Regions from separate parts of the Paraburkholderia sp. BL10I2N1 genome, predicted to be linked through region 2. Evidence: riboswitches for the same ligand, from Rfam matches in the RefSeq annotation. Region 2 holds a riboswitch; the other holds the start of a gene.

Region 1 (9,430 bases), on a different contig from region 2:
GCGGACAACGTGGCTGCTTCATCACGAACGCCACCCTTGAAATGCTGCCGGGCGATGAGGTGCTACGTGCACGCATCGAATCGATCCAGCGCCGTACCGCCACCTTGCTGGCAGCCGCGGTCATCCGCGGGCAGGCCAGTGGCGCATTCAGTTCCAGTCTCGATGAAAAAGCCGTCGGCGATTTTCTGCTGTGTATCACGCAAGGCTTGCGTGTACTCGGCAAAGTGCCGCGGGACGAAGCTCAGCTGAGCGCCATCGTCGATCTGGCGATGCGCGCGTTGGTCTGAAATTTTTTTGGATAATTGTTGAACGATCAGTCATGAATAGTGAATGCCTGAAGTCCGCCAGAGTGGGTATGACAGAGTCAGCAACCAGCCCGTTCGTGGCAGGCGCGCCGCCTGCCGCGTCTCCCCAGCGTTTCGAGCGCCAGGGACTCGCGCTGGCCGTGCTCTTCATCGGCGCGTTTCTGGCGCCACTCGATTACTTCATCGTTAACCTGGCGCTGCCATCGATTCATGCCGGCCTTGGCGCCACCGACGCGCAGCTGCAACTGATTGTCTCGGCGTACGCGTCGGCCTACGCGGTTTTGCTGATTACGGGCGGACGGCTTGGCGACCTGTTCGGCCGCAAGCGGATGTTCATGGCCGGCATGGCGGGGTTTGTGATCGCGTCGGCGTTGTGCGGCTTCGCGACGAGCGGCCACGCGCTCGTGCTCTCCCGGATCGTTCAGGGGATTGCGGCGGCCGTGATGGCGCCACAGGTGCTCGCCACGATCCGGGCCGTCGTTCCGGCGCACCAGCAGACCAAAGTGATGAGCTTCTACGGCTTTGTGTTCGGACTCTCGTCGATCGCGGGCCAGCTCGGCGGCGGCGCCCTGATCACTTACCATCCGTTCGGCCTCGACTGGCGAATCATCTTTTTGATCAACATCCCGGTTGGGCTGGTTGCGTTCTTCGGAACGTGGAAGTTCGTGCCGGAAAGTCAGCCGGCTGTTCGCACGGGTGTCGACTTGAAGGGGGTCGCGCTGCTGTCGCTGCTGCTGTTGCTGATCATCTATCCGATGACTCACGGGCGGGAAGCCGGCTGGCCCGCATGGACGTTCATGATGTTCGCGCTTAGCCTGCCCGTGCTGGCGTTATTCATCGCGACGGAACGCGGGATCGAGCGCGCAGGCGGCCACCCGCTCGTCGATCTCCAGTTGTTCCGCAACCCGGCTTTTGCGATCGGCCTGGTGCTCGCATTCCTGTTCTATTGTGAAAGCGCATTTTTCCTGACTTACGGTATCTATCTGCAAACCGGCCTGCGCTGGACACCGCTCGAGTCGGGCATCGCCATCATGCCGTTCGCGGCGGGTTTCATCGTCGGTCCGTTGCTGTCGCCGGTTGTCGTGCGGCATATCGGTGCCCACGTCCTGACGCTCGGGTTCTCGATGCTGGCGGTCGGTTTTTCTGTGACGACATGGGCCGCTGGCCAGAGCGCCTTGCCCGATCTGATCTTTTACGTGAGCCTCGTGTGCGCCGGCATCGGACACGGTCTCGTGCTGCCTTCGCTCATGCGCATCGTGCTCGCCGAAGTCGTGCCGGAGAAGGCCGGGTTGGCATCGGGCGTCGTCTCGTCGACGCTGCAGATAGGCGCCGCGTTCGGCACGGCCGCGATCAGCGGCGCGTTCTTCGGTGTTCTGGGCCAGCGCGCGACGCCAGAGGCATACGCCCAGGCCTTCCAGTTCTGTATCGGCATCACCGCGGCGTTGCTGGTCGCTTGCATTGGTTTGAGCGTGCTGCTGGTGAGACATCAGCGTGCTGTGCTGCAGCGAGCCCAGCCCGATCGCTAACGGGCGTGTTGCAGTGTTCCTCCGCGAATACTGCAATGCGGAAACGTTTTCAGCGTTTCATCTAATCAAATAATGGCGGTTTGCTGCGATCATTGATGCACCATGTATTTATGGGTGATGAAAAAGAGGGTATCTATTCAAAATAATATCGATTTCATGGCCGTCTGGTTTCGCATGTCTGACAAATGGCGGTAGTGTGTTTTACGACTTTAAAAAGTAACCAGGTGGTTTGTTTTTATTCTGGCGGTGCTAGACAGATAAGCCGTGCGGCGGTGCGTCACAGGTCTGGGGCGTGGCGGAGGGCTAATCCACGCAGCAATAAAACCGTATCTTTAAAAATCACTTGCTTCAAATAAATTCAATTGTTAATCTTGACTCGTCTTTTAAATCGCTCGCCTATCCGGTGGTTGTGAGTCCGGCGATAAACAGTTTTGCGGTCGAAATGTGGGTTATCCCTGGCAGTCGGTCGCTTCCTGGTTTTCATCATCGGCATTCACCGGTTTTCTGGTTCGGGCGTTTCCGACCTCGCTGTCAACTGTGTTGTTAGCCCATTTTTTGAGGCTGACGGATAGTCTGTCTTGCCGCGCGGTTGTTGCCATAACGGCGCAAGCCGCGGCCAGGGACAGCAGGGGCGCAATGATGCTTTCGTACCGGGGATCCCATGCTGACCGCTACCTTCGACACATCTGACACGCCGCAAACCGCCTCATTCAGCGTTGGCGACGTGGTGACGCTGAGGTCAGGCGGCCCACGCATGACGGTGACGCACGTCGGTCCCGTCGCGTTGGTCGAAGGCGACTGGCTCGTGTGCCAGTGGTTCGACGATGATGGCGAACTGCGCCAGGAACTGTTCGAGCCAGACAGGGTGCGGCTCGAACCGCGCTCCATTCCGGCGGGCTCGGTGCAGTTGCAGAAATTCGCCCGCTTCGGATATTCCGGACGCGCGTGACACCAGGGTTCACGCTCCGCTTCAGTTCTGCAGCACGGCTGCATTGACACAGCCGCGGTAAATCCGCGCTTTAGATGCGGCCGCTGCACCATGGCACGCGGCACTCAATCTCCGGCAATCGCAGACTAACGACGCGCCTCGGTCGCCATCCGCACGGCGAGGCCGGCGAGCACGGTGCCCATCAACCAGCGCTGGATGACGACCCATGTCGGACGCCTGGCAAGGAATGTGGCGATCGACCCTGCCGTCACCGCAACGATCGAATTGATCGTCAGACTGAGCGCGACCTGCACGACCCCAAGTGTCAGCGATTGACCGAGCACACTGCCGTGCTCCGGATCGATGAATTGCGGCAGCAGCGACAGATACAGCACCGCGATCTTCGGATTCAGCAGGTTGGTGACAAAGCCCATCGTAAACAGCTTGCGCGGACTGTCGGCGGGCAGGTCGCGCACCTGGAACGGCGAGCGGCCGCCGGGCTTCACGGCCTGCCATGCAAGCCAGAGCAGATACAATGCGCCGCCAAAGCGCAACGTGTCATAAGCGAATGGCACTGCCAGCAGCAGCGCCGTGATTCCGAACGCTGCGGACAGCATATAGAACAGGAAGCCGAGCGCGACGCCGCCAAGAGAAATCAGACCGGCGGTGCGCCCCTGGCAGATAGAGCGGGAAATCAGATAGATCATGTTCGGGCCTGGCGTGAGCGCCATCCCGAGCGCGACGAGTGCGAAGGTCAGCAGACTGGAAGTGTGCGGCATTGCAGGGTTCCGTAGAGGTTGATCCAGGTTGATCAGGCAATGCCCAGGCGCGCGGCGCAACGCGAGCGGGCTCGCGGTCCACGTTCCCCGATGGTGTTTCCATCTTCAGCGCCAGTTACGCGGACCGGGTGATTATATCCACGGCGCAGGAAGACGCGCACCCGGCGTCCATGTCAGCGGCGCAGCGGCCGGAAGAAGCGGCGGATTTCTTCGGCGAGCAAGGCCGGTTGTTCCATCGCGGCAAAGTGGCCGCCGCGCGGCATGTCGGCCCATTGCGCCACCTCGAACACGCGTTCGATCCACGACCGCGGCGGCCGGCTGATCTCCTTCGGAAAACGTGCAAAGCCGAGCGGCGGGCGCACGCGCTGGCCGGTTGCAAAACGCAGCGGCTGCTGACGCATCTCCCAATAGAAGCGCATTGACGAACCGATGGTTTGCGTATGCCAGTAGAGCGACAGGTTCGTCAGCAGTTCGTCCTTCGAGAACTTGCTCTCGACGTCGCCATTGCAATCGCTCCACGCACGGAATTTCTCGACGAGCCAGGCGGCGAGACCAGCAGGCGAATCGTTCAGCGCCGTGGCGAGCGTTTGCGGCTTTGTGCTGTGCACGTGCGCGTAACCGCCTTCGAGTGCGGTCCAAGCCGCCTTTGCATCAAGGAACGCCTGCTCCTTTCCCGAGACGGGCGGATCGTCCATGGTGAGTGGCGGCTCGTACGAACCCGGCAGATAATTCAGGTGCAGGCCGTCGACTTGTTGCGGATGCCGGTACGCAAGGGCGATCGAAACCGCAGCGCCGAGATCGCCGCCTTGCGCGCCGAAATGCTCGTATCCGAGCCCGCGCATCAATTCGACCCATAGGTCGGCGGTCGCAAAGGCAGAGATGCCGGACTTCACGGGGCGCTCCGAAAAACCGAAGCCGGGCAGCGAGGGCACAACGACATCGAACGCATCGGACGGGTCCGCGCCGACCGACGCCGGATCGCACAGATGAGGCAGCAGGTCCAGGAATTCGATGAACGACCCGGGCCAGCCGTGCGTGATGACGAGCGGGTAGGGCCGCGGCCCGACGCCATGGCGATGCAGGAAGTGCATATTCAGCCCGCCGACCCGCGCCATGAATTGCGGCTCGCGGTTTAGCCGTCGCTCCGCGGCGCGCCAGTCGTAACCCGTCGCCCAGTAGTCGGCCAGTTCGCGAAGATAGGCAGGATCGACGCCGAGCGCCCAGGGTGCGCCGTCATAGTGATCGGGCCAGCGCGTATGCTTCAGACGCGCGCTGAGCGCGACGAGCTGTGTGTCGGGTACGGTGATCTCGAAGGGCGTCACCTGCATCGCACGATTCTCCTGTCAGTTGCACGTTTCATTTCCTGGGTCTTTCGCTCTCTTCGCGCGCTGCATTGCGTGTGGCGCGCGCCCGCACGCGTGCGGCAAGCTGCGTCGAGAATACGCGAAGCACGACGTTGCGGCGGTTCGCGACGACTTCGCCTGCAACGTTCCCGGGCGGATCGGGTTGCAGCGCCCAGAACAACGCGAGCAGCCAGCCGAATACCGTCCAGCCGAGGCAGGCGTTGAAGAGCGCGATAACCAGAAGGTCGTGGCGCTTGCGCCGGTCCGCAAGAATCGACGGCAGGAAGTAGAGCGCGAGTGCGAGCCCCGCCGCGATGACCTGAACCACGATGTTGCCACCCATGAGAGGCTCCTGATGGCGTAGGGCGTAGGGCGTATCGTCCGATTGTCGCTCGAATGAAAGAATCGCGCAGCTTCCCGTTTGACGCCAGTCGGCCATCCGGCCAGTGCCGGGCGTTCCTGAACGGGTCTATCATTGTCGTTTTGAACGTAATGGACCCGCCACCATGATCTCTGACGACACCGCCCAGCACGCTCAACAGATTAATCACGATGCGCTTCGTGAATTCGTCGACCGCAAGTGGAACGACGAGATCGTACCGGCGCTCACTGACTATATTGCGGTGCCCGCGAAGAGCCCCGCTTTCGATCCCGACTGGGCGGAACACGGCTTCATCGAGCGCGTGGTAACCGACGCGGCGCAATGGGCAGAGCAACAACCCGTGCGCGGTCTGAAACTTGAAATCGTTCGCCTCCCGGGCCGCACGCCGGTGATTTTCTTCGAAACGCCGGCAACGCGTTCAAACAGCACCGACACGATCGTGCTGTATGGGCACCTCGACAAGCAGCCGGAATTTGCAGGCTGGCGCAACGACCTCGGGCCGTGGACGCCGAAGTTCGAAGACGGCAAGCTCTACGGCCGTGGCGGCGCGGACGATGGCTACGCAATCTACGCGAGCCTCACCGCGCTGGCGGCGCTCGACGCACAGGGCATCGAACGCCCGCGCTGCGTCGGCATCATCGAAACCTGCGAGGAGTCCGGCAGCTACGATCTGCTGCCCTATGTCGACGCATTGCGTGACCGCCTCGGCAAGGTCGGACTGGTCGTCTGCCTCGATTCGGGCGCCGGTAACTATGACCAGCTCTGGCTCACCACGTCGTTGCGCGGCCTCGTCGCGGGCGACCTCGAAGTGCAGGTGCTCGACGAAGGCATTCACTCGGGCGGATACGGTGGCATTGCGCCGTCGAGCTTCCGCATCATGCGGCAACTGTTCGAGCGGCTCGAAGATGCTTCGACAGGCAATCTGCTGCCGAAGGGTTTTCATTGCCCGATTCCGCCGAACCGCCTGCTCGAAGCCGGGGCCACAGCCCACATCATGGGCGACGACGTATGGAAAAAATTGCCGTGGGCGTGCGGCCAGGATGGCCGTCAGGTATTGCCTACGACGACGGATCCCCAAGAGGCGCTGCTGAATTCGACATGGCGTCCGTCGCTGTCTGTCACGGGTGCATCGGGTCTGCCTTCGCTTGCCGATGCGGGCAACGTGCTGCGACCGCGCACCGCGTTCAAGCTTTCGCTGCGGCTGCCTCCGCTGATCGACGCGGTGAAGGCTGTCGCCAAACTAAAGGCGCTGCTCGAATTCGATCCGCCGTACAACGCGAAGGTGACGTTCAAGCCGGATCCGGGCGCGGCAACCGGCTGGAGCGCGCCCGACCTTGCCCCGTGGCTTGCGTCGGCGCTCAACGGCGCGTCGCTGCAACACTACGGCGCGGACTGTGCGTACATGGGGCAGGGCGGTACGATCCCCTTGATGAACGTGTTGCAGGAGGGTTTCCCGAGTTCGCAGTTCATGGTGTGCGGCGTGCTCGGGCCGAAGTCGAACGCGCATGGGCCGAATGAATTCCTCCACGTTCCATATGCGAAGAAGCTCACTGCGACCGTCGCGGAAGTCATTGCCGCCGCGCCCTGAGCGGCGCGCATGACGTCAGGTCCAGACGAACCTGGTGCATCACGCATCCCACGTCTCTTTTTTGCGAGTCAAGCCGACGCATGAACGACCAGTACGCTACCCAGTCAATGTCCCTCCGCATCGCGGCCGGTCAACTTCACGCCTTCGTGCGGGCGATCTGGGAACAGGCGGGTAGCGCGCCGCGCGAGGCGGAACTGGTCGCCGATCACCTCGTCGCGTCAAATCTGACCGGGCACGACTCGCATGGCGTGGGCATGATCCCGCGCTATGTCGCATCGCTGCGCGAAGGCGAACTGCAACTGAACCAGCATGCGGATGTGGTGCGGGATGCGGGCGCCGTGCTGACCGTTGAAGGCGGCAAAGGCTTCGGTCAGGTTGTGGCCTTCGAGGCGATGGAACTCGGCATCGAGCGCGCAACGAAGCTGGGCCTGTGCGCGGTCGGACTGCGCGGAGCGCATCACATTGGGCGCATCGGACACTGGGCTGAGCAATGCGCGAAGGCAGGGCTCGTGTCCTTCCATTTTGTCAACGTGGCGGGCGATCCGTTGGTCGCTCCGTTTGGAGGCGCTGACCGGCGCATCGGCACCAATCCGTTTTGCGCGGCGTTTCCCAGCACCGGCAGGCCGCCACTTGTTCTCGATTTCGCGACGAGTGCGATCGCCTACGGCAAGGCGCGTGTCGCCTATAACCAGGGTAAGCGCACGCCGGTTGGAACATTGATCGACCACGAAGGGCGTCCGAGTATCGAACCGAAGGTGATGATGGAGGAGCCCTTCGGCTCATTGATGCCAATGGGCGGCCACAAAGGCTTCGGGCTCGCGGCGATGTGCGAGATATTCGGTGGCGCTCTGTCTGGCGGCTATACGACACATTCCGGCTCGCTTCAGAACACCAGCGCGATCATCAACTGCATGCTGTCGGTGATCCTCGATCCCAAGGCGCTCGATGCGCCCAACGCCGGGGCCGAAGCGGACGCGTTCGTCGAATGGGTCAAGGCGTCTCCACTTGCGGCTGGGACCGATCGCATCTACGCGCCAGGTGAACCAGAACTGGCGATGCGGGCTGAACGCGGCGAGAAGGGCGTGCCGGTTGATCTTGCGACGTGGCAGCAGATCCTCGACGCCGCGCGCGACTCCGGCATGCCGGCGGCAGACATCGAAGCGTGGTCCCGGGGGGCGCGGTCGAGTCATGGCGTGAGGTGAACGTTGTTGAAAAACGCGCCTTTCAGCTGCGCACGGCTCGCTGCGTGAGACTGCTCGAATCGTTGTTTAAATTGTATTAGTTGTATTAGTTGTATCAGTCCGGTCTGCCGCATTTCATGGGCACGCACGGTCGTGTGCGGACTTGTCCCCTTGCGGTTAGAGATCGGCAATTTTTGCTCGATATGCTCCATGATCAAAAATCACACTCAGTGCTTCGATTGCGGAGACACCAGAGCAAAAAAAGCGCGCGGATTCCTTATGCAAATCGAATAAAAAGTAATCGCTGGTGTGAAGCAAGCCCCATCGCCTTCCAGAGTAGACCCACGATTCGTTCCTTGAGCGGCCTCTCTAGCGCCGCAACCCACGCATCCGACCCCCTGCCCCGGTCCGCAATCGTTTGCGCGCCCGGCACCCGCCCACCAACTGCAAAAACGCATACACCTTCAAGAGCAAAACGCATATAGCGATTTGCATTTTTCTGTTGCCAATCGCGCCCCACGGAATTCAGGTCTGTTTTAGGCTCGTATTGCTTTACCTGTGTATAAAAACTTGTTAAGGACCGAAAATGAATCTCCGTCACCATCACGCCTGCCGTCCGTTTCTCGAAGCGGGCAATCTGTCACAAATTTCCGCTTACTACGAAGAAGGCCGCAATGTCATGTGGATGATGTTGCGTGCACAGCCACGGCCATGTTTCAACATTGAGGTGGTCCATGACATCCTTGCGCTCGCGCGTTCGGCACGCGAGTCCGGTTTGCCGATCGACTTCTGGGTGACGGGCTCGCTGATTCCGACGATGTACAACGTCGGAGGCGATCTCGACTTCTTCTCTGATGCTATCCGCACGGGCAAGCGTGAAGCACTGATGTCATATGCGCGTTCATGCGTCGATTGCGTGCATGCCGCGGCGCGTGGCTTCGATACCGGCGCGATCTCGATTGCGATGGTCGAGGGCACGGCACTGGGCGGTGGCTTTGAAGCAGCGCTTGCGCACCATTTTCTGCTGGCGCAGAACGATGCGCGCATGGGCTTCCCTGAAATTGCGTTCAATCTGTTCCCGGGCATGGGCGGTTATTCGCTCGTCGCACGCAAGGGGGGCATGCGGCTTGCCGAGGAACTGATCGGAGGCGGCGAATCGCATACGGCGGAATGGCACGCATCGAGGGGGCTCGTCGATCAACTGTTCGAACCGGGCGACGCGTACATCGCGACGCGCACTTTCATCGACACGATGCGTCCGAAGCTGAACGGCATCCGGGCGATGGTGCGTGCGCGTCAGCGGGTGCTGCAACTGTCGCGCGCGGAGCTGATGGAGATCACGGAAGACTGGGTCGAGTCGGCCTTCACGATCGAGGAAAAAGACCTCGCGTATATGGA
Region 2 (9,430 bases):
AACTGTCCGCATCCGGCAGCAGTGGGGCGCAGTCAACGGTAGCGTGATGCGGTCGACCGAAATGGACCGCAGTCATTGCTGCCTCCCTGGGGCACCTGAAGCGCAAAAACAAAAGGCCTGCTTGCGCAGGCCCTTTGTTTTACAACAGGAATCTTTGGTAGGCCGTACGGGATTCGAACCTGTGACCAACGGATTAAAAGTCCGCTGCTCTACCAGCTGAGCTAACGACCCAAAAGAGACGAAAATTATAGCGAGATGATCGCGTGGCTGTCAACAGGCCGTACGGGGCGGCGAAAGAAGGAAAGCCCGGAGCAATCAATGCTCCGGGCTTTCCGGCGAGAGGCGCGCGCTGCGGTGAACAAGGCCAGGGCCAGTGCTACGCGCTGTGCTGCGAAAGAGCTGCCTTACTTGATCTGCGACAGCTTGCTTTGTGCTGACTGTGCGACGTCAGAATTGCCATATTGCGCCACGATCTGCTCGAGGGTCTTGCGGGCGGCTGCCTTCTGTCCCTGTTCGAGCTGATTGTTCGCAATCGCAAGCAACGCTTCCGGTGCTCGCGGATGCTGCGGATAGTTCTTCACCACGCCTTGCCACGTCGCCGTCGAGCCCTTGTAGTCGCGCAGCGCATACAGTGCGTTGCCGAGCCAATACTGCGCGGTCGGCTGATAAGGGCTCTGCGGATACTTCGAGATGAAAGCGCGGAACGACGCTGCTGCGTTTTTGAAATCACCGCTGCGGAACTGCTGCGAAGCGGTGTTGAACGCATCCGTCTCACCCGGCTGCACTTCCCCCTGCACACCGTCGACCGTCTGCTGCTGCGGCTCGTACTTCTTCAACCTGCCGTCGAGGTCGGTGTAGTAGTCCTTCTGCTGCTTTTGCAGAGCGGAGAGCTGGTTAGCCATGTCCTCGTTCTGTCCGCGCAGCGTCGCGACCTGCTGATTCAGCTGGTCGAGACGATTGGACTGATCGAGGATTGTGCGTTGCGCGGCGGACAACTGACTCGACAGGCTGTCGGTCTTGGCGCGCAGGTCAAGGATCGCCTGACGAGCCTGATCGTCGTCGAACATGCCAGCATGCGCGGGTGCGGCCATCAAGGCCGAGCCCGCCACGCAGGCCGCTGCGGCAACCCGCAGCCAGGAGAAACGGTGCGTCATTCGGCTCATGATCCGTTACTGTTGATAGACGAGATCGGCGCGGCGGTTCTGTGCCCACGACGCTTCGTCATGACCCGTCGCCAGCGGCTTTTCCTTGCCGAGGCTCACGGCTTCCATCTGCGAATCGGGCACGCCCAGCAGCGACAGCGAACGACGCACGGCTTCAGCACGCTTCTGGCCGAGTGCCAGGTTGTACTCGCTCGTGCCGCGCTCGTCGGTGTTGCCCTGGATCAGGACGTGGCGTTCCGGATGGCTCTTCAGGTATTGCGCGTGTTGCTGCAGCAGCGGCTGGTAGTCGTCGCGTACCGAGTAGCTGTCGAAATCAAAAAAGACGCTGCGCTTGGCGAGCGGGCTGTTCGGATCGTTCAGCGGATCGACGTTCACCTGCGCAACCGCGTTCGGGTTTGGTTGCGTGCCGACTGCGCCCTTGTTGGCGTTTTCGTCCAGCTTGACACCCGAATGACATGCGGCCAACGCAGCGACCATCAATACGGCAAATGCGATACGAAGTTTGGACATCATTTGTAACTCTCCTTGTGTGTTATTGCCTAAATGTTATTGCATAAACGGGCCCCAGGACGGCTCGCGAACGCTGCCGCCCTGAACGGACAGGACCTGGTGGGTACGACCGTCGGTCGACACCGCAGCCAACACGCCACGGCCGTTTACCTCAGTGGCGTAAAGAATGTACTGACCGTTCGCCGCGAAGCTGGGCGATTCGTCATGTGTTGTGTCGGTAAGACCCGTTGCCGCGCCGGACTGCAGGTCCTGAACGAACAGCTTGAAGCCGCCGCCCGTGCGCGAGATGTACGCGAGTTGCTTGCCGTCCGGGCTCACGCGCGGGCTCGTGTTATAGCTGCCGGTGAACGTGACGCGCTGCGCCGGACCCGCGCTTTCGCCCTGGGCCGGCATCTTGTAGATCTGCGGTGCGCCGCCGCGGTCGCTCGTGAAGTAGATCGACTGTCCGTCGGGAGAGAAGGCGGGTTCGGTATCAATCGAGCTGCCTTGCGTCAGGCGACGCAGACCGCTACCGTCTGCGTTGACGGCGAAAATCTGCGTGTTGCCGGTGCGCGAGAGCGCGACGGCGAGCGTGCGGCCATCAGGCGACCACGCCGGCGCACTGTTGTTGCCCTTCTGGTCCGACACGATGATGCGTCGGCCCGTAGGCAGATCGTGGATGTAGACGATCGGCTTCTTCTTCTCGAACGAGACGTACGCGACCTTCGTGCCATCCGGCGACCATGCCGGAGAGATGATCGGCTCCGGGCTCGACAGTGCGATGTGCGCGTCCTGACCGTCCGAATCGGAGACCTGCAGCTGGTACCGGCCGCCCGTCTTGATGACATACGAGAGACGGGTAGCGAACGCGCCGCGCGTGCCCATCAGCTTTGCATAGATGTAGTCGGCGACCTTGTGCGCGCTCATCCGCAGGCCGCTTTCCGGGCTCACGAGCACGAGGCCCCCGAGGCTCTGCTGCTTGACGGTGTCGTAGAGCTTGAAACGGACTTCGTACTGGCCGTTCGCCAGGCGGTTCACGCTGCCCGAGACAAATGCGTCCGCGCCCTTGGCTTTCCAGCTGCCGAGGTCGACGGAATCGTTTTCCGAAACGGGAGCGCTGCCAGCATCGATATTGGTGAATTTGCCGCTGCGTTGCAGATCCTGCCGCACGATCGTGCTGACCTGCTGAGGGGAATTCGCTTCATTGGCGAAATTCGCCGTCGCGATCGGAAACTGGGTGGACCCGACGCCCGTAACAAGGACATTGAGCTGCGCATTTGCACTGCTGCCCGCCGCGATCAGGCACGACGCCAGGAGCACCCTCAGGCCTGACTTGGTCATCAAACTCATGCTGTATGGATTCTCCAAAAACAGATTTTCTAACACTTTACGACAGCAGAGAGACCCGAAAACGAACGATTCGTTCCCGAGTGCGCCCCGCCTGGCGGGGCGCCGCATCTGCCGTCAACCTGCCGGCCGCAACGTAATCGTAAAGCTGGCCGGTGTCTTGCCGTTGACGTCGAGTGGCATTGGATCGGAGCGCTGGACGGCGCGCAGCGCCGCGTCGTCCCACTGGCCGTTGCCACTGGCGCGCGTGATCGTTGCGCTCAGGAGTGTACCGGTCGGCGCACAGCGTACCGCGACGACGGTTTCGAGCCCCTGCGTGTCGCCGGCCCAGACGATGTTCGGACGCACCCGGCGCTGCACCTTCTCTGCATAGCCCGGCGACGCCGCCGTGCCGCCCGCGCCGCTGCCGGTGCCGCTCTTCGCGAGACCATTGCCCGTCGAGCCTTCGCCGCCGGCCATGCCCTGCATCTGCGCCAGACGGGCGCGGCGTTCCTCGTCGAGTTTCTTCGACTGCGCTTCGGCCTGGGCTTGCGCCTTCGCCCTGGCCGCTTTCTCCGCGTCGATCTTTTTCTGCGCTTCAGCCTGCGCCTGCTTCTCTTCGTCCTGCTGCTGCTTTAGCTGCTGCTTCTGCTGTTCGGCCAGTTGCTGCTGTTTCAGCTTGTCGGCCAGTTGCTGTTGCTGCTTCTGCTTCGCTGCCGCAGCCTTCTGTGCGGCGAGGTCCTCGGCCTGCTGCTGCGCCAGTTGTTGCTGGCGTTTGGCTTCCGCTTCCTGCTGCGCCTGCAACTTCTGACGCTGCTGTTCGGCCAGCTGGGCCTCGCGCGCAGCTTCCTGTTGCCTGCGCTTCTTTTCCTGCAGTGCGATATCGGCCTGTTCGTTCTGAACCGGCGGGGCAGGGGCGACCGGAGCGGGCGGAGGCGGTACGGGCCGCGGAACCGACGTGTCGGGCACTTCGGTCCACAGCTCGGCTTCGGCGCCGGCGGGTGTGCTGTTCTGCCAGTGAATGCCGTGATACAGGAAGAACCCGAGCAGCACGTGCATCAGCAGCGCGAGCACGAATGCGCGCCACGTCCCGCGTTCTCGCGGTGGCCGGAGCGGATAGGCGGAGTTCTTCCGGGTCATTGCGATTTGACGAGCAATCCAACGCGTTTGACGCCACGAGACTTCAGGTCGGACATCACGTTCATCACGACTTCATATTTGACCGTCTTGTCGGCGGCGATCACGACCGGCTGATCGGCATGGGTCTGTGCGCGGTCGGTGATGAAGCTGTTCAGATCGGCCTTCGTCATGTCTTCCTGCTGCTGGGTGCCGGCGTCGTCCTTGTACTTGACGCTCATCTTGCCGTCGGCGCGGATATTGACGATCACAGGCGGCGTCTGCTGCTGAGGTGCTGCGCCGCCGACTGTCGGCAGATTGACGATCGATGGTGCGACAAGGGGCGCGGTCACCATGAAGATCACGAGCAACACGAGCATCACGTCGATGTACGGCACGACGTTGATATCGGCCATGGCGCGGCGTGAGCGGCCGCCACGCATGCTTGAACGGGAGGAACCGGCCATCGTGGACTCCTTAGTGCGCCTGGCGCTGCAGGATGTTCGAGAACTCTTCGATGAAGGTCTCGAAGCGGATCGCGAGGCGGTCGATATCGTGCGCGTAGCGGTTGTAGGCGACCACCGCAGGAATTGCGGCGAAGAGGCCGATGGCCGTCGCGGTTAGCGCTTCGGCGATACCGGGCGCGACATTGGCGAGCGTTGCCTGCTGAACGTTCGCGAGGCCGCGAAACGCATTCATGATCCCCCAAACAGTGCCGAACAGGCCAATGTACGGGCTGACCGAGCCGACCGAGGCGAGGAACGCAAGATTCGCTTCGAGCACGTCCATTTCGCGCTGAAACGCGGCGCGCATTGCGCGGCGTGCGCCGTCGAGAATCGCGCCCGGATCGTTCAGACGCTTCTCCTTGCCCTTCAGGAATTCACGCATGCCGGACTCGAAGATCCGCTCGAGCGCGCCGATCGTGTGACGGTTGTTGGCAGCGCTTTGATACAGCGCCTGCAGGTCGCCGCCGGACCAGAAGTCGCGCTCGAAGCGCTCGGTCTGCGCGCGCGCGCGCCGGATTGCAAACCACTTGCGGAAGATGAAAGTCCACGACATTACCGACAGCAGCAGCAACAGGGCCATCACTGCCTGCGCCAGCAGGCTCGCATTAAGAACGAGAGAAATGATCGACAGATCTTGTGTAGTGTTCATATAGGTTCGCTGTAACGTCCCGGAAGGGGCGTCCGGCTGAAGGGCTCATCGAAGCTTTCCGCGGGGAAACCGGAAGCCTCGGCGAAGCGCTGGCCGAACCATGCTTTGTGTTGCGTGATCGATACGAGTTCACTGGCCCCGTAACAACGGTACTCAGGCGCCTGCGGTTGACAAACCGGTTCCAGTTTGCCCGGGTCCGCGTCGCAACGCAGCGAGGACCGGCGGAGGAATGGCGATGGGCTTGATCGCGGTCCGATCGACGCAACCGACCCGGATGCTCCCCATAGCAAGTAGCGTACCTTCACGCCAGGCTTCCTGCGCGAAATCGACCGACGCGCGGCCCAGGCGCTCGATCCGGCTGATGACCGTCACGACGTCGTCGAGGCGGGCTGGAGCGCGAAAATCAAGCGCAGCGCTACGCACAATGAACATCGTGCCGGTTTCATCCGTAAGCCGGGCCTGGTCGACGCCGCACGCTCGCAGCCATTCGGTGCGCGCGCGCTCGAAAAACTTCAGGTAATTCGCGTAAAACACGATGCCGCCGGCGTCGGTATCTTCGTAATACACCCGGATCGGCCAGGTGAAGCCGATTTCGGTGCCGGGATGGCTGGTAGACATATCCATACCGCGCATTTTACCGGAACGCACGCCACCCCCGTGATTTCGGGGGCACGTTCCGCCTGGCGTGACCTAGCCGCGATGGATGCTCAGCCCGGCAAACGACTGCGCGACGGGCATCAGCTCGATCGTGTTGATGTTGACGTGCGCCGGGCGCGTTGCGATCCAGTAGATCGAATCGGCGATGTCCTCCGCGGTCAGCGGCTGAACGTTCTGGTACACGTTGGCCGCTTTTTCGTCGTCGCCGCGAAAGCGCACGTTCGAGAATTCGGTGCCGCCGCACAGGCCCGGCTCGATGTCCGTCACGCGGATGGCCGTGCCGGCCAGGTCGGCGCGCAGATTCAGGCTGAACTGGCGCACGAAGGCCTTGGTCGCGCCGTATACGTTGCCACCCGGATACGGCCAGCTTCCTGCCACCGAGCCGAGATTGAACACATGCCCGCGATTGCGCTCGACCATGCCAGGCAGCAGGGCACGGGTCACCTGCACGAGGCCGGTGCAATTGGTGTCGATCATGGTTGTCCAGTCGTCGAGCTCCGCGCGCTGCGCGGGCTCGAGGCCGAGCGCGAGCCCGGCGTTGTTGACGAGCACGTCGATGCCGGCGAATTCTGCCGGCAGTGCAGCGGGCGCGGCCTCGACGGCAGCACGATCGCGGACATCGAGTTCGAGCGGCAGAAGCGCGTCGCCGAGCTCGCTGGCGAGCGCGTCGAGGCGATCCTTGCGGCGCGCGGTGGCGACGACCTTGTGGCCACCCTTGACGAAAGCGCGGGCGATGGCAGCGCCGAACCCGGCGGACGCCCCTGTAACGAAGACGATCATTGCTGTTCCCTGGTCGGAGGAGAAAAAAGGAAGGTGCAAAGCCTACTTCCAATGCGGCGCTGCGGCAAGGAAGACCATGGCCCAAAAAGGCTGTCTCCCCGCCCGGTTTGGCCCCCCGGGCGGCCGCCGCAAGCCGTTGCCCGCGGCGGTTGCCTATTCGATGCGCTTCCAATACACTAACGCGCTCATCCCTGCGTGACTGGCGATAGAACCCTCGGGGGTTCAAGGTGGAGCCACCCACCGTGAAGCGCAGGGTGCCGTTTTGCCGTTCGCCTGGGCAGCCAAGATCCGCGCGCCGTCGTTTGCGCTGCCGGTGGCTGTCCTGCCTCGCGTGTGCGGCGCCTCTTCATCCGCAACGTCCAAGGCTGGCCCAGTCGCCAGCAGCGCCGCGTAAACGCTACGCTTTCTACATGAAATTCGGCGCACGATCCGGTCAACCTGAAAACACTTAACGGAAACCGTATGTTTGACAGAGCCCAAAGCACCATCGCCAACGTCGATCCCGAAATCTGGAAGGCGATCGAGCAGGAAAACCGCCGTCAGGAAGATCACATCGAGCTGATCGCGTCGGAAAACTACACGAGCCCGGCTGTGATGGCCGCGCAAGGTTCGCAGCTGACCAACAAGTACGCTGAGGGTTATCCCGGCAAGCGTTACTACGGCGGCTGCGAATACGTGGACATCGTCGAGCAGTTGGCGATCGACCGCGTGAAGCAGATTTTTGGCGCCGAAGCCGCCAACGTGCAGCCGAACTCGGGTTCGCAGGCGAATCAGGGCGTGTTCTTCGCCATGCTGAAGCCGGGCGACACGATCATGGGCATGAGCCTCGCGCACGGTGGCCACCTGACGCACGGCTCGCCCGTCAACATGTCGGGCAAGTGGTTCAACGTGGTGAGCTACGGCCTGAATGAGGCGGAGGATATCGACTATGACGCCGCCGAAAAGCTCGCCCAGGAACACAAGCCGAAGCTGATCGTGGCCGGCGCGTCGGCGTTCTCGCTGCGCATCGACTTTGAGCGCCTGTCGAAAATCGCGAAATCGATCGGCGCATACCTGATGGTCGATATGGCGCACTATGCGGGCCTCATCGCCGCGGGCGTCTACCCGAACCCGGTGCCTCACGCCGATTTCGTCACGACGACCACCCACAAGAGCCTGCGCGGCCCGCGCGGCGGCGTGATCCTGATGAAGGCCGAATTCGAGAAGCAGATCAATTCGGCGATCTTCCCGGGCATCCAGGGCGGTCCGCTGATGCACGTGATAGCCGGCAAGGCCGTCGCGTTCAAGGAAGCGCTGTCGCCGGAATTCAAGGAATACCAGCAAAAGGTCGTCGAGAACGCACGCGTGCTCGCGGAAACTCTCGTGAAGCGCGGTCTGCGCATCGTGTCGGGCCGTACCGAAAGCCACGTGATGCTGGTCGATCTGCGTGCCAAGAAGATTACCGGCAAGGCTGCGGAAGCGGCGCTCGGCGCAGCGCACATTACGGTCAACAAGAACGCGATCCCGAACGACCCCGAAAAGCCGTTCGTTACGAGCGGTGTGCGTCTTGGCTCGCCGGCCATGACGACGCGCGGCTTCGGCCCGAAGGAAGCCGAGCAGGTCGGCAACCTGATCGCAGACGTGCTCGACAACCCGGAAGATGCAGCCACGATCGAACGCGTACGCGGGCAGGTTGCCGAGTTGACGAAACGCTTCCCGGTTTATCGCTAACAGGCCATGCGCTGCCCCTTCTGCCGGCACGACGACACACAGGTGGTGGATTCCCGCGTGTCGGAAGACGGCGCCGCGATTCGCCGGCGCCGTCGCTGCCCGGCCTGTGACAAACGCTTTACGACGTATGAACGGGTCGAGCTGGCGTTGCCATCGGTCGTCAAGAAGGACGGCAGCCGCACGGAATTCGATCGACGCAAGATCGTCGCGAGCATGCAACTGGCGCTGCGCAAGCGCCCGGTTGCAGCGGACGCGATCGACGCGGCCGTCGCCCGCATCGAGTACCAGTTGCTGGGCAGCGGCGAGCGCGAAGTGCGTAGTGACCGGCTCGGTGAGCTCGTCATGAACGAACTGCGCGGGCTCGACACGATTGCCTATGTCCGTTTTGCATCGGTCTACCGGCGCTTCGAGGACGTGTCCGAATTCGAGGACGTGATCGAGGAGTTTCGCCGCATGGCCACACCCGCCGCGGCTCCAGGCAAACCTTCCCGCAAGCGCTGAGTCTTCGCGCATCCGCATTTTTCATCCCGTCCAGTTTCCGTTACGCCTGAATTCTGGCGTGCCCTAGCGCCCGTTCGCTACCTGGCCGTTCGGCAGATTGTCGTTGCGTTGAGGCCTCAGTAGATTGTGTGCATTCTTTGATCAATCAGGAATGCAGATGAAACTGAATGTCTTTAGACGATCTGGTGGACGTGGCTTCACGCTCGTCGAATTGATGGTCGTTGTCGTGTTGCTCGCGGTGATCGCCGTCATGGCAACGCCGGCGTTCGTCGCATGGCATGTACGCGATCAGGTCGATGCGCGCGCGAAGGCGCTCGTCTCGACATTCGCCTATGCGCGTAACGAGGCTCTCAGGCGCGGCGCGCGGGTGACGGTTTGTCGTATCGATGCGGCACGCCAATGCCTTGCAGCGAGCAAGGCCTGCGCGAATGGATCGCTGGACTGGTCATGCGGATGGGCGGTGATGATCGAGCGAGCGGGAGGGCAGTCGGTGTTGCGCGCGCAACCAGAACTTGCCGCGGTCAGCGTGACCG

What was found. Region 2 has a riboswitch for ZMP and ZTP ahead of glyA (serine hydroxymethyltransferase). Riboswitches for the same ligand answer to the same signal wherever they lie in the genome.
Region 1: it holds a riboswitch for ZMP and ZTP, as region 2 does, so the genes downstream of both, B0G77_RS37605 (LysE family translocator) here and glyA (serine hydroxymethyltransferase) in region 2, are expected to answer to the same signal.

Annotation. Positions count from the first base shown of each region.
Region 1 is NZ_SNWA01000002.1:3,375,251-3,384,680, forward strand. It holds gene B0G77_RS37590 (TetR/AcrR family transcriptional regulator) at 1-287, shown strand, start outside; gene B0G77_RS37595 (MFS transporter) at 356-1,831, shown strand; gene B0G77_RS37600 (YodC family protein) at 2,493-2,780, shown strand; gene B0G77_RS37605 (LysE family translocator) at 2,906-3,538, opposite strand; ZMP/ZTP riboswitch at 3,573-3,667, opposite strand; gene B0G77_RS37610 (epoxide hydrolase family protein) at 3,712-4,866, opposite strand; gene B0G77_RS37615 (superinfection immunity protein) at 4,895-5,224, opposite strand; gene B0G77_RS37620 (M20 family metallopeptidase) at 5,388-6,851, shown strand; gene B0G77_RS37625 (malate/lactate/ureidoglycolate dehydrogenase) at 6,932-8,053, shown strand; gene B0G77_RS37630 (hypothetical protein) at 8,310-8,636, opposite strand; gene B0G77_RS37635 (crotonase/enoyl-CoA hydratase family protein) at 8,619-9,430, shown strand, end outside.
Region 2 is NZ_SNWA01000001.1:694,579-704,008, reverse strand. It holds tRNA gene B0G77_RS03320 (tRNA-Lys) at 156-231, opposite strand; gene ybgF (tol-pal system protein YbgF) at 405-1,154, opposite strand; gene pal (peptidoglycan-associated lipoprotein Pal) at 1,170-1,676, opposite strand; gene tolB (Tol-Pal system beta propeller repeat protein TolB) at 1,710-3,002, opposite strand; gene tolA (cell envelope integrity protein TolA) at 3,117-4,118, opposite strand; gene tolR (protein TolR) at 4,115-4,561, opposite strand; gene tolQ (protein TolQ) at 4,572-5,249, opposite strand; gene ybgC (tol-pal system-associated acyl-CoA thioesterase) at 5,403-5,882, opposite strand; gene ydfG (bifunctional NADP-dependent 3-hydroxy acid dehydrogenase/3-hydroxypropionate dehydrogenase YdfG) at 5,940-6,686, opposite strand; ZMP/ZTP riboswitch at 6,872-6,972, shown strand; gene glyA (serine hydroxymethyltransferase) at 7,149-8,396, shown strand; gene nrdR (transcriptional regulator NrdR) at 8,403-8,897, shown strand; gene B0G77_RS03260 (GspH/FimT family pseudopilin) at 9,049-9,430, shown strand, end outside.